Linked DNA regions of Mesorhizobium shangrilense. The protein of the gene in region 1 interacts with the protein of each later gene in a pairwise test. Links are inferred from orthologs where the notes say so. Each region holds a gene or a part of one and is shown on either strand. Other genes may lie near its edges.

Region 1 (7,773 bases):
AACTCGGACGCGCGCATTGCGGCATCGACTGCCGATTGCGCCTCATCGAGCGAAATCAGCGCCTCGTCCAGCGTGCGGATGATCTCGTCCAGCAAGCCCGGCGCGTCGGCCTGCTTGCGCTGCAGCCGCCTCAGCAGCGCCGCCAGCGCCGGCAGCGGCGAGGATGAGCCGGCGAGCACGTCCTCCGCATCCTTGATGTCCGTCGCAATCTTTTCGGCGCGCATCATGGCGGTCCGCCTTTCGGCGAGTTCGGTTTCCTCGCCCGGTTGCGGATCGAGCTTGGACAGTTCGTCTACGGAGGCCCGCAGGTAATCGGCCTCGCGCGCCGCCGCTTCCACCTTGGCGCGGTGCCGCGACAGTTGCTGCTCCGCCTCCCGCCACAGACGCCAGGCCTGGGCAACCTCGCGGGCAGCGCCGAGGTGGCCGCCGAAAGCGTCGAGCAGTTCGCGGTGCGCGGAGGCGTCGACCAGCGCGCGGTCGTCGTGCTGGCCGTGGATCTCGACCAGCGCGCGCCCGATGTCGCGCATCAGCGAGACGCTCGCCGGCTGGTCGTTGACGAAGACGCGGGTTCGGCCGTCCGCGGTCTGCACGCGGCGCAGCAGGATGTCGCCGTCGTCGTCGATCGCATTGTCGGCCAGGATGGCGCGCGCCGGATGATTGCGCGGCACGTCGAACGCGGCGGTCACCTGCCCCTGGTTGGCGCCGTGGCGCACCAGGGACGCATCGCCCCGGGCGCCCAGCGCCAGTGACAGCGCGTCGAGAAGGATGGATTTTCCGGCGCCCGTCTCGCCGGTAAGCACCGACAGGCCGGACGCGAACTCGATATCGAGCCGCTCGATCAGAACGATGTCGCGGATCGAGAGCTGTGACAGCATTTAGGGATCGTCAGCCGCCTATGATCAGCTTGCTGGCATTGGACAGCCACGAGCCCGCGCTCTGGCGCGGCTCCAGCCCGCCGGATTGCAGCAGCTTGTAGGAGTCCTTGTACCACTGGCTGTCCGGGAAGTTCTGCCCGAGCACTGCCGCCGCCGCCTGCGCTTCCTGGGCCAGACCCATCGCGTAGTAGGCCTCGGTCAGGCGCGCCAGCGCCTCTTCCACGTGGCGGGTGTTGGAATAGTTCTCCACGACGTAGCGGAAGCGCTTGATCGAGGCGATGTATTCCCGCCGCTCGAGATAATAGCGGCCGATCTGCATCTCCTTGCCGGCGAGCTGGTCGCGGGCAAAGCGAATCTTCGACTGGGCGTCATCCACATATTCGGAGTCGGGCCAGCGCTGCACCACCTCGTCCATCGCCTCGATGGCGCGGCGCGATTCCTTCTGGTCCTGTGTCACGTCGCGGATCTGGCGGAAGTAGGACAGGCCCACGATGTACTGGGCATAGGCGGCGTCTTCACTCGACGGATAAAGCTGCACGTAGCGCTTCCCGGAGTTGATCGCTTCCTCGTAGTTGCCCTCGCGATAGTTGGTGAATGCGCTCATCACCATCGCCTTGCGCGCATACTCCGAATACGGATGCTGTCGGTCGATGGCTGCAAACTTGCGGCCCGCCTCCTTGAGACGCCCGGCATTCAGGTTGGCGAGGCCTTCATTGTAGAGCTGGTCCGCAGGATCGGTCTGTTCGACATAGGTCGCCAGATCGATGTCGTCGCTCGACTGGCAGGCCGACAGCGCCAGCGGCGCCGCCAGTGCAAGCACCGCGGTCAGAGCGCGAGCTTTCGACCTTGCACCTGTTATCACATGCATACTGAAGTCCGCCCCTTCGGCGTCGCTGCTTCGAGCATCGCGCCATAAAACACAACCGCCCCCACCGGGCAACGCCATGCTCTTGCAATGGCGCATTTTTGTGGCGCGCGACGCAATCCGGCGTCACCTTCCCGCAACACGCGCCAAAAAATGCTTAATGCAACGAGAACGGACGTCGCGCAACCGTCAGAGCGTCCAGGGAGCGTAGGCCGGGCTGTTCACCGCCATCATTTCGACGGCGCGTCCGCGCTGGCGGCGCGACGTCTCGACGATCTCGAAGGCCGTAGGATCGGCCAGCAGGCGGCGCAGCGCCGTCGCGTTCAGCTTGTGGCCGCCGCGATAGGACCTGAAACAGCCGATGAAACGCGCTCCCGCAAGCGCCAGATCGCCCATCGCGTCGAGCACCTTGTGGCGCGCAAACTCGTTGTCGTAGCGAAGTCCGCCCATGTTGATGACGCGGTTGTCGTCGCCGATGACCACGGAATTCTCCAGCGAGGAGCCGAGCGCATAGCCGGCCGCCCACAGGCGCTCGACATCCTTCATGAAGCCGAAGGTGCGGGCCCGCGCGATATCGCGCCTGAACATGCTGGCGGACAAGTCTCCGGCAAAGATCTGGCGGCCGATGGCCGGGCTTGAGAAATCGATCTCAACCTCGAATCGCGTGCCGTTGTAGGGCCGGAACTCCGCCCATGAAGGCCCGTTCTCGACGCGAATCGGCTTGATGATGCGCAGATAGCGGCGCTTGACGGAAAGCTCTTCGATACCGGCCTGCTCGAACGCCTCGACGAACGGCGCGGCGCTTCCATCGAGAATCGGCACTTCGCCGCCGTCCAGTTCGATCAGCACATTGTCGATGCCGAGGCCGAACAGCGCCGCCATCAGATGTTCGACGGTCGCGACATGCGGACCACCGGGATCACCGAGCACCGTGCACAGATCGGTGGAGCCGACCTCCGAATGCAGCGCGCGCAATTCGCGAACGGAGCCGTCAGCGCCCGTCACCTGGAAAATCACGCCGCTATCCGCGTCCGCGGGATGGAAGTGCACCGTCACCGGCTTCCCGCTATGGACGCCTATTCCTGACAGCGTGGCGCGCGCCGCCAAGCTCGTTTGATATTCTTGCAAACCAAACCCCATGGCCCGTCCGATCGAGACGCCCGCTTCGCCAGCCCCTTGGCTGCGGACTTTCTTGCAGGGCGTGCAGCCGACAGGCCGTCTGCAACGCCGCTTGTTTCGGCACGGAACATAGTCTCCGGCGGGAAAGACTCCAAATCACTGTTTCTTACTCCGTGTAACGGCCACTGCACATTCAGATGCACAGGTAAACCATTGGAGTAACGTATCTTTAACGAATCGGGGTGGGCACCGTGGTGCCCACCCCGAAACGCTGCCTGAGCCCCAGTGAGACGTCAGTTGGCTTGCCGGCGAAGGAACGCGGGAATCTCCAGCTGGTCGTCGTCATGGTCCGTGCGCGGTTGCGGGTTGAGCCGGCCGTGATCGTCCAGCTGTCCGCGTCGCGGTGCATAGAGTTGCGGGTCCTGGCTGGCCAGGCGGCGCGCCTCGGGCGCGGGCTGGCGCAGCTTCGGCTCGCGCGGCTGGGCGGCCGGCTGCAGCCGCGCAGGCTCTTCTTCCTTGCGCGCCAGGCCGTTGGTCAGGCGCTTCAGAAGCCCCATCGGACCGCGGTCCTCAGGCGCCTGCGGGCGTGCCTTCGCCTCGAGCTCGGCCTTCACCACCGGAGGAAAGTCCTCGACGCGCGGCATCCGCGTCTGCTGGACCGCCGCCGGCTGCGCCATCTCGCGAACGACCGCGGGCTGCGGCTGCGGCGCTACCTGCTGAACGGGCAGCGGGGCGGCCGGAGGCGCCTGGAAAAGCTTGCTCTGCGGGCGGAAATCATCCGCCGGAGCCACGGCTAAAGGGCGCGTCTGGATGGTATCCCCTCCCATGTCCGCGCTGCGGATGACGTCGGCGATCGGATCCGCCGCACGCGTCTCGACGCGCGCTTCCGCGACCTGCGGCTGCTGGCGGGGATCGACCGGACGCTGCTGGACCGGCTTCATCGGCTGGCGCACCGAAATCGGCGCAGCAGCGATCTCCGCCGCCGTCTTGTCGATGCCCGTGGCCACCACCGACACGCGGATGACGCCCTCGAGGCCCTCGTCGAAAGTCGCGCCGAGGATGATGTTGGCTTCGGGATCAACTTCCTCGCGGATGCGGGTCGCGGCTTCGTCGACCTCGAACAGGGTCAGGTCGCGACCCCCGGTGATCGAGATCAGCAGGCCCTTGGCGCCCTTCATCGAGCTCTCGTCGAGCAGCGGATTGGCGATCGCTGCCTCGGCGGCCGCCATGGCGCGGCCCTCGCCGGACGCTTCGCCGGTGCCCATCATCGCCTTGCCCATCTCGCGCATCACCGAGCGCACGTCGGCGAAGTCGAGGTTGATCAGGCCTTCCTTGACCATCAGGTCGGTGATGCAGGCGACGCCGGAGTAGAGAACCTGGTCCGCCATCGCGAAGGCGTCGGCAAAGGTGGTCTTGTCATTGGCGATCCGGAACAGGTTCTGGTTCGGAATGACGATCAGCGTGTCGACGCTCTTCTGCAGTTCCTCGATGCCGAAGTCGGCCGTCTTCATGCGGCGCTGGCCTTCGAAGTGGAACGGCTTGGTCACCACGCCGACGGTGAGGATGCCCTTTTCGCGAGCCGCGCGGGCAACCACCGGGGCTGCGCCCGTGCCGGTGCCGCCGCCCATGCCGGCCGTGACGAAGCACATGTGGGTGTTCGACAGATGGTCGATGATCTCATCGATGCATTCCTCGGCAGCCGCGCGCCCCACTTCCGGCTGCGAGCCCGCCCCCAGGCCCTCGGTCACATGCGCGCCGAGCTGGATCAGGCGCTCGGCCTTCGACATGGTCAGCGCCTGCGCGTCAGTGTTCGCGACCACGAAATCGACACCGCGCAGGCCGGCGGTGATCATGTTGTTCACCGCGTTGCCGCCGCCGCCGCCGACACCGAATACGGTAATCCGAGGCTTCAGTTCGGTAATATCGGGTTTCTTGAGATTGATGGTCATCTGTCGTTTCCTTCGCCTTTCGCCGCTCGCCGCTGCGGCTGCCTATGGGGCTGTCCCCGCCCGACTAAAAACTGTCCCTGAACCACTGGCCGACCCGGTAGAGCCTGCCATTGGTGCCTGTCGCCCGCAGCAGCGGGCCTGCCTTCGGCTGCCGCCCTTCAAAGCCGGCTGCCTGCGGATAGATCAGCAGGCCGACCGCCGTCGCGAAGGCCGGGCCCTTTGCCGCTTCCGGCAGGCCGGCAACGCCGAGCGGTCGTCCGATGCGTACGTTGCGTCCCAGCACCCGCCGCGCCGCCTCGGGAAGTCCGCCGAGTTGGCTGGCGCCGCCAGTCAGAATCACTCGCTTGCCGACGGCGTTGCCGTACCCGGAAGCGTTGAGTCGGTCGCGCAGGATCTCCAGCGTCTCTTCGACGCGGGCGCGGATGATGCGCGTCATCGCCGCGCGCGGAACCTGCATCGCCATATCGCTGTCGTCGCCGATCGGCTGCACCGAAACGACGTCACGGTCGTCGGCGCCGCTCGGCAGCGCCGATCCGTGCATGACCTTCAGCCGCTCGGCGTCTTCGAGCCGCGTGGACAGACCCTTTGCGAGATCGAGCGTCACGTGGTTGCCGCCGATCGGGATCGAATCGCAATGCGCGAACTTGCCGTCTGCAAAGATGGAGATCGTCGTCGTGCCGCCGCCCATGTCGACGCAGGCGGCGCCCATCTCGAGTTCGTCGTCGACCAATGCGGAAAGGCCACTGGCGTAAGGCGTCGCCACCATGCGCTCGACCGAGAGATGCGCGCGATTGACGCAAAGCTCCAGGTTGCGCAGCGGGGCAGCATCGCCCGTCAGAACATGCATGTCGACGCCAAGCGTGTCGCCGATCATGCCGCGGGGATCGCGCACGCCGCGTTCGCCGTCGAGCGAGAAGGCGACCGGCAGCGAATGCACGACCTGGCGCTGCACCTTGAGCGCCTGCTTGGCGCCTGCGGCCAGCACGCGCTTCACGTCCGCCGCCTCGACCTCATGGCCGCCCAGATTGATGGTCGCGGAAAAAACCTCGCTCTTCAGCCGCCCTGCACTCAGATTGACGAACAGCGAGTCGACCGTCAGCCCCGCCATGCGTTCCGCTGCATCGACCGCTAGGCGGATCGCCTGCTCGGCGCGATTCAGGTCGACGACGACGCCCGACTTCACGCCTTGCGACTTCTGGTGCCCGATGCCGATCACCTGGATCTGATGCGTACGCCGCTTCAGCAGGTTGCTGCCCTCGCGCGGCTTGAGCTTGGCGATCATGCAGCACACCTTGCTCGACCCCACGTCGAGAACGGTGACAATGCCCGATCGAAGCGACTGGTCAGCCGATTGCCCACCGAGCCAGTTCATGTCCTTTTCCCCGCCTTCTTGCGCGCCTTTGCCTGCGCATCCAGTTCCGCCGTACGGCGCTCCATTGCGTCAGGCGTAAGCTGCAGCACCAGGCGGTCGGGGATGCGCATGTCGACCGCGGAAACGTCGCGTGACAGCAACCCGCCCTGCTTGTCGAAGGCGATCAGGCTTACGATCGCCTCTTCCTCGCCGTACTCGGGCAGCTTCACGGTCATGCCGTTGTTCAGCTTCAGGTCCCACCGGCGCTCGGCGACGCGCACATAGGCCCGCACCCGCGAGGCGACCTCGGGGTGCTTCGCCATCTTTGCGATGAAGCCCGCGGCATCGCGGTCGGCGCCCAGACCGATGACCTGCGGCAGCCCGGAAAGAGCCCCGCCGGCGAACGGCGCGATGACCCGTCCGTTTTCCTCGATCACCGAGAGTTCGCTGCCGCGCTGCCAGATCGCGAAGGGCTCGCGCTCCTTGATCTGCACTTCGATCTCGTCCGGATAGACCTTCCGCACCGAAGCCACCTCGACCCAGGGCAGCGACGCCACACGCTCGCGCGCCGTCTCGGCATTGAAGCCGATCAGCGAGGTCCAGCCATCCAGGCCGAGCTGGTCGAGAATATCGATCTCGGAGGTATGCTGATGTCCGATCACACGCACCTCGTCGACGGCGAAGCCGGTGCGGGCCGTAACGGCCTGCGCGTAGTCCGGCATGCGTCCGCCAACATAGGCGCCATAAACACCGGTGATCGCGAAGAAGCCGACCGTCAGCATCGTCGCCGCATAGGGCGGCGGCGCGATCTCGCCGTCATTCAGCCTCTTGAGGAGGCGCGCCGGCCGCCGCAGCCACTTGGGCAGGACCATGCGCTCACGCAGCGCAGCAACCGGCCCGACGCCCGCGAAGCGCGCACCGGCCCTGTCATCCTGTCCCGTCCTCAACGCAAACACGAGGCGTCCTCCACCATCCAACTCAGGAGCTCGCCGAACGTGTGACCTGCTTCAGCGGCGATCTCGGGCACCAAGGAGGTGGGCGTCATGCCCGGCTGGGTGTTGATCTCCAGCCAGACAACTTCCCCGTTTTCCGAATGACGGTCGTCGTAACGGAAATCAGACCTGGAAACGCCGCGACAGCCGATTGCTTGGTGAGCCTTCAGCGCCAGTGTCTGTATTTTTTGGTAAATATTCGGTGAAATTTTCGCCGGAACCTCATGATTTGAGCCTCCAGGCACATACTTCGAGTCGTAATCGTAGAAATTGTGACCGACCGGAATGATCTCGCAGACGCCAAGCGCGACGTCGCCCATCACCGTGCAGGTCAGTTCACGCCCGTAGATGTAGCGCTCGACCATGACTTCGTCGCCGTAGCGCCAATCGTCCGACGCAATGATCTGCGGCGCATGCGACTGCCCCTCCTTGACGATGACGACGCCAAAGCTCGACCCCTCATTGACGGGCTTCACCACATAGGGAGGCTTCATCGGATGATCGCCGACGATCTTGCGACGATCCATGATCCGCGACTGGGCGACCGGAACGCCGACCGCCTTGACGACGCACTTGGCCTTTTCCTTGTTCATAGCAAGCGCCGAAGCCAGCACGCCGGAAT
Region 2 (6,344 bases), 1.2 Mb from region 1 along the record:
TCCAGAACTGGCTGACCGGGCTTGGCATCAACCTGCTCAATCCCAAGATCATCCTGTTCTTCATGACCTTCCTGCCGCAATTCGTGTCGCCCACCGACCCGAACGCGCCCGGAAAGCTCTTCTTCTTCGGGCTGATGTTTATCGTGCTGGCGATTCCGGTCACTGCGCCGATGGTGATCGCGGCCGACAGGTTCGCTGGCCTGCTCCGCAAGAGCCCGCGGGTGACGCGCATTGTCGATTATCTGTTCGCCGGCGTGTTTTCTGCCTTCGCGCTGAAGATCCTCACCGCGCAGGCGAAATAGGCCGTTCCCCAAGCTGCATGCATGCAGGTGCGCCTACCAGGGCAGGTGCTTCCTCAGCCATTCGCCCGGCCTCTTGGCCAGCCAAGGGCCGACCGTCTTGAGATGGCCGATTGTCTGGCCGTTGATCAACGGAATGCAGGTGCCGTTCGAGCAGAACTGCCCCTGCTGGATCTCGTCGATGTGGAAGTCGCTCGCGGGGTAGTTCTCGTTGGAGAGTGCGCGGCCTGTCGCATTGGTGACGCAGATGTGCAGACCCGGGCCGCCTGACACGATCTCCCGCCACGAATCGCGCTCCCCGTGAACGTTCAAGGCATCCTTGCAGAATGGCGAGTCGGTCACCGAGAAGGCTCTGGTGATATCGCTCAGGTTGGGATTGGGGTGGTGGGTGGGTCCCGTGGAGAGCGCCTGCATGTGGGCGTAGGCCCTGGCATGGTCGTGCGGGTGGCAGAACATTCCGCGTGAGCCCTCACCCCAGACCACGCCGCGGATCGTGTTGATCAGTCTCCAAATCGCGAAGGGCCGCATGCGATTGTAGAGCTCGAGCATCAGCCCCCTTTCGCCGTTGAACTTCGCGAACCTCCTGCACAGTTCGTCGCTGTCGAGTGGGCCCTCATGATTGGACACGAAGGGATACATCGAGGGCGTGCCTTCGATCTTTGCGAGGTTGCTCCGCCAGACCACCTCCTGCATGTCCGCCGGCAACTCGGACAGTGGCGGCGTGAAGGCGCCGCGCACCGGCAGGCCGGCGGTGACGGCACCGGTGGTGGCGAACGCAACCATCTGTCGGGGATTGCTTGAAACCGGGCCAATGAGCACGCGATCCGGAAACTCGTGGAGCGGGACTGGCGGCACGTTGCGAACGGAGTCGAAAACGGCCATGTGGGCATCGAGCGAGGCGATCGTCATGCGGCCGACGATGTCGTCGGCCGTCCTCTGGTAGGTCCGGTTGACGATGTCAAACATCTGCTTGTAGCGCAGCACGGCGTCCGCGGTACGGGTGCCGTATTCTCCGGCCTCGGCGAGCCCATCTCCGGGCTCGAGAAAGCGAAGGCGGATCAGGGCTGCCTGGATCAGCTCGACGTGCTCGCCCTTACTTCCGTGCAGGACATGCGCGGAATTGTCGATGAGGCAGGCTTGCAGGCGACGGTTCGCGGAGAACAACTGCGAGACCAGTGGCATAGTCTCTCCACCATCGAGCGGGTACGGACATGCGGGATCATCTGCGCGCTTCTGCAGCGGCCGTGACCATAGCACCCGTCTGGCGGGACGTGAAGAATGAAGCTCCCTAGCACTTATGGCGAGGTGCATCCGTTGGATGTGAGAGACCGCCCGGCAGGCGGCTGCGATCAGTCGCCGTGGCCGGCGATCATCATGGCTTCGAGCGCGAGGCGCTCGTGCTTCTTCAGCCGCTCGGATTCCGACTTGAGCTGGCCGCAGGCGGCGAGGATGTCGCGGCCGCGCGGCGTGCGGATCGGTGAGGCATAGCCGGCGTTGTTGATGTAGTCGGCGAACTTCTCGATCGTCTCCCAGTCCGAGCACTGGTAGTTGGTGCCCGGCCAGGGGTTGAACGGGATCAGGTTGATCTTGGCCGGGATGCCCTTCAGGAGCTGAACCAGAGCCTTGGCGTCGTCGAGCGAGTCGTTGACGTCCTTCAGCATCACATATTCGAAGGTGATGCGGCGCGCGTTCGATAGGCCCGGATAGCCGCGGCAGGCGGCGATCAGGTCCTTCAGCGGAAACTTCTTGTTGATCGGCACCAGAAGGTCGCGCAGGTCGTCATTGGTGGCGTGCAGGGAAATCGCGAGCATGACGCCGATCTCCTCGCCGGTGCGCGCGATCTCCGGCACCACTCCGGAAGTCGACAGGGTGATCCGCCGCTTGGACAAAGACAGCCCGTCGCCGTCGGAGGCGATCAGCAGCGCCTTCTTCACCTCCTCGAAATTGTAGAGCGGCTCACCCATGCCCATCATGACGATGTTGGACACTTTTCGGCCTTCCGCTGGCACGATGGCGCCGTCCGGCGTGTCGCGGTCGGGGAAATCGCCCAAGCGGTCGCGCGCGGTCAGCAGCTGCGCGAGGATCTCCTCAGCGGTCAGGTTGCGCACCAGCTTCTGCGTGCCGGTGTGGCAAAACGAGCAGGTCAGCGTGCAGCCGACCTGGCTGGAGATGCAGAGCGTGCCGCGGCCTTCCTCGGGGATGTAGACGGTCTCGATCTCGACAGGCCTGCCGGCGCCGCGCGGCGGGAAGCGGAACAGCCACTTGCGGGTGCCGTCGTTCGAGATCTGCTCCTCGACGATCTCCGGCCGTGCGATAGTGAAATGCTTTGCCAGCGTGGCGCGCAGGTCCTTCGAGATGTTGAACATCTCGGCGAAGTCGGAAACGCCGCGCACGTAGAGCCAGTGCCAGAGCTGCTGGACGCGCATCTTCGCTTGCCGCTCCGGCACGATGCCGGCGCCGATCAGCGCCTCCGCCATTTCGGGACGCGAAAGGCCGATCAGCGACGGCTTTTCTGCTTGCGCGGCGCGGGGAGCAGGGCTTGGGCGCGGCTTTTCGGCGGTGAGGTCGAGGGAAAGGGCCATTATTTTCGTTCGGGTTCGAGTGGGGCGGCCAATAGCACGGATGCAGCCCTGACGTCACGTGGCGCGGGCAGCGGGCCGGCGGACCTTTGCCTTGCCTTAGAGATTTCGTGCGAAAGGGGCGTATGGATGCCGTCTATATCGTGCTGATGCTCGCAGGAATCAACGCTCTCACCTTCACGACGTGCTGGTGGGACAAGCGCCTTGCGCGCGCCGGAGCCTGGCGCATCCGGGAATCGACGCTGCTATGGCTGGCAATCCTCGGCGGCAGCGTAGGGGCCGTGACGGCCCAGCAGGTCCTTCGTCACAAGACGCGCAAGGAGCCGTTCCAGACGTTCCTTCACGTCATCGTCGCCGTCCAGACCGCCGTCCTGGCCGTCTGGCTGTTCGCGGCGGATCGGGTCGCCGGGTTGTTCGTGTGAGCGGTCAGACGCGCAGCTTGCGCCGCGTCATTTGCACTTGGCAATCGACGTCAGCGCGGCCGAGATGCCCTTGAGCGAGAAGACATAGGACGTTTGCGTGCCGCGGCTCGACTTTGCGTCGATCTTCATGTCGGCGCCTGCCTTCATCGCCGCGATCAGCGCTGGCTCCTGGGCGGCGTTCTCCATCCAGGCCGATTTGCCGCGGGTGAACATCGAAAAGCTCTTGCCGTCGACCGAAACCGAGACCTTCGAATTCTCCTGGAAATTGTAGGAGGCGATGAACTGAGGCTCGTAGGTGACGTTCTGGCCGGGCTTTTGGCTGACGAAGAAGAAGATGTCGCCGTGATCGACGCTGGTCGGCTTCTTGTCCGTGGGTACCGTGAGCACGTAGCAGACCTTACCGCCATTGGCGTTGTAGCTGTAAGTGCCCCAGGCGTTGTGCTGACCGATCTTGGTGGCCGACTGGGCCATGGCCGGCGCTGCAAACCCGATCAGCAGAAGGCCGGTGAGAGTCGAAATCAATCCGCGCATGTTGCTTGAGCTTATCCTGTACATCGTATGAGGCGAGCACGGGGCGGCCGGCGGCGGGCGCCCGTTCGCTTCATCTTGATTTAATCTGGGTTACCAAACGGTGAAGATATCCGTCAGAGAACGATTCCACCATCTGGGCCCCGCCCTAATGCCGCCCGCACCCGCATCCGGACACGGACTTCCGTCCCTGGCGAGTTTCAAACGCAGGAAAGCGGCGAGAGTTTGTCTTTTAGCCTCGACGGAATGCTGCCGATCGCCGCAGCAGTCGGGGCGGATAGCGTCTTTCCCGGGGGCTAATCCGCGCCGAGGCCATTGCCGTGCACGCGTCATGACGGCCTGCGGCTTGTCTTGGCGGCGTTCGGATGGCAAGGGTCCGGGCCATCGAAACTCCGGAAAATCCTGGATGCCGCTTTCCGTCGCCACCTGGAACATCAACTCCGTTCGCCTGCGCATGCCGCTTGTCGAGCGTCTGCTCGCCGAGCATCAGCCTGACGTCCTCTGCCTGCAGGAAACCAAGTGCTCGGACGATCATTTCCCGTCCGCCGCCTTCCGCAAGCTCGGCTACGAGCATGTCGCGATCAACGGCCAGAAGGGCTATCACGGCGTCGCTACGGTGGCCCGCCGTCCGCTTGAGATCGTCGAGAAGCGCGCTTTCTGCGACATGGGCGATTGCCGCCACATATCAACAAAAGTTGATGCAGGCGGCATGAGCCTGCTGATCCACAATTTCTACGTGCCGGCCGGCGGCGACGAACCGGAGCCGGAAATCAACTGGAAGTTCAAGCATAAGCTCGATTTCGTCGAGGAGATGCGCGCCGTGCGTGCCGAGCACGGGCAGAATTCGGCCTCCATTCTCGTCGGCGATCTCAACATCGCCCCGCTCGAGAACGACGTCTGGTCGCACAAGCAGCTGCTCAACGTGGTCAGCCATACGCCAGTCGAGACCGAGAATTTCGAGGCGATGCGCATGGCGGGCGGCTGGGTCGACCTGATGCGGCGCCAGATTCCGCCGAGCGAGAAGATCTATACCTGGTGGAGCTACCGCGCCAAAGACTGGGCGGCGAGCGACCGCGGCCGCCGGCTCGATCACGTGTGGTCGTCGGCCAATCTTGCACCGATGCTCAAGCGCATCGACATACTGCGCGACGCGCGCGGCTGGGACCGGCCGTCGGACCACGTGCCGGTGATCGCGCATTTCGATCTGGATTGACGAGAAAACGGCGGAAAACTTGCCCGTCGAAGCGACGCCCCATCTGGCCGGCAGGCCCTGGGAAGGGGTGGCTCCAAAAAACTGAGCCGACGGCGATACGCTATCGGCCCCTGGGCGCCGGACTTGGCACCAACTGACAGCTGTCGTGATGAACTGCGTCAGTGGGTCGTATGCTGCTCTACTTTCAGTCTTTCGATCTGGTCCTTGAGAGCTAGCTTGCGTCGTTTCAACGTCACGATGTCGAGGTCGTCCACGGATGGATGCAACATCGCTTCGTCAATTTCCCGCTCGACTTCGCTGTGCTTGCGCTGCAGCTCTTCAAGATGGGACGCAAGAGACATGAGGCTCTCCCTTCTTTGTTTCCTCGGAGGACCGTCACTCACTGCCGTCCACCGCAGGCTGGCCTGTGACGGTACGATGACAATGTGGCATCAAGTTCCGACAATGTCGAATGCCCGGTAGTAGCATTTCCCGAGAATGTGAAATGTGCTATGCGGCTTCGCCGGTGGAAACCCGAGACCGGTCCCACCGAAGCGCGGCGCCCCGGCGTCGAAAAATGTGCAGACGGAAAACGGAATGTCGGAACAGGAACAAGCCGAGATTCGTCTCGAGTTTGCGCGCCTCAAGCAGGAACATGCCGATCTCGACGCAGCTATCAACGCGATGATCGCCACCGGCTGCGAACCCTTGCAAATCCAGCGTATGAAGAAAAAGAAGCTAGCCCTGAAGGACAAGCTGAAGAACCTCGAGGACCGGATCATCCCCGACATCATCGCCTGAATCTGGCTCCGGCGGGGACCGCTTCTATGTCGATGCCTCAAGTTCGCGCGCCAGCGCCTCGAGCAGCCAGCGCGACCCTTCCTCGCGACCCTTGGCCGAATCAGGCCCGTCGAGAAAAGCGCCCTGCTCGGTGTATCTGAGCAAGGTCCCGCCGTCCGTCGGCGTCAGTTCGATCGTTCCCAGCGAGGCTGATAGCGGCTTGCCCGCGAGAGTCATGCGGTAGGCGATCACGATTCGTCGGTCGGGCACGATGTCCTGGATCACCGAGTGCAGCGTGATCTCGGGACCGTCCTGGTAGCGGAAGCGCGAGAACTCCACCCCGTCAACCCGGAAGTCGAGCCGGTATTCGTCGATCGTCCAGCCCTCGCCCTCGGCGAACCAGCGTCGCTTGGTCGCCTCGTCGGAGTGCGCGAAGAAGACGCGCGAAGCAGATGCCGGGTAAATGCGTTCGATGCTGAAGGTGCTGTGCACCGCATCCTGTGCGGCGGTATCGCCGTTTGTCTGGCTCATCTCCTTGCATCCT

What was found. Proteins that work in one complex are often made in the same cells at the same time.
Region 2: the proteins of ftsZ (region 1) and rlmN interact in binary tests that used the Escherichia coli proteins (3 or more experiments, as listed by UniProt). The link is inferred for Mesorhizobium shangrilense from one-to-one orthologs.

What each region holds. Positions count from the first base shown.
Region 1 is NZ_JAQGPN010000001.1:2,388,508-2,396,280, reverse strand. What follows is about bases 2,481-5,326. They hold ftsZ (cell division protein FtsZ), read right to left. Parts: upstream 4,809-5,326; coding sequence 3,153-4,808; downstream 2,481-3,152. Other genes in these bases: ftsA (cell division protein FtsA), read right to left, coding at 4,873-5,326; lpxC (UDP-3-O-acyl-N-acetylglucosamine deacetylase), read right to left, coding at 2,481-2,880. Outside these bases: DNA repair protein RecN, read right to left, coding at 1-875; PD284_RS11585 (outer membrane protein assembly factor BamD), read right to left, coding at 886-1,743; more of lpxC, read right to left, coding at 1,930-2,480; more of ftsA, read right to left, coding at 5,327-6,180; PD284_RS11565 (cell division protein FtsQ/DivIB), read right to left, coding at 6,177-7,115; PD284_RS11560 (D-alanine--D-alanine ligase), read right to left, coding at 7,103-7,773. UniProt on the Escherichia coli protein: Essential cell division protein that forms a contractile ring structure (Z ring) at the future cell division site. The regulation of the ring assembly controls the timing and the location of cell division.
Region 2 is NZ_JAQGPN010000001.1:1,195,588-1,201,931, forward strand. What follows is about bases 766-3,636. They hold rlmN (dual-specificity RNA methyltransferase RlmN), read right to left. Parts: upstream 2,882-3,636; coding sequence 1,649-2,881; downstream 766-1,648. Other genes in these bases: PD284_RS05890 (hypothetical protein), read right to left, coding at 766-1,481; PD284_RS05900 (DUF1294 domain-containing protein), read left to right, coding at 3,004-3,300; PD284_RS05905 (invasion associated locus B family protein), read right to left, coding at 3,328-3,636. In the rest of the region: PD284_RS05885 (LysE family translocator), read left to right, coding at 1-302; more of PD284_RS05890, read right to left, coding at 336-765; more of PD284_RS05905, read right to left, coding at 3,637-3,831; PD284_RS05910 (exodeoxyribonuclease III), read left to right, coding at 4,235-5,041; PD284_RS05915 (YdcH family protein), read right to left, coding at 5,200-5,382; PD284_RS05920 (YdcH family protein), read left to right, coding at 5,618-5,821; PD284_RS05925 (SRPBCC family protein), read right to left, coding at 5,846-6,331; PD284_RS05930 (ArsR/SmtB family transcription factor), read right to left, coding at 6,328-6,344.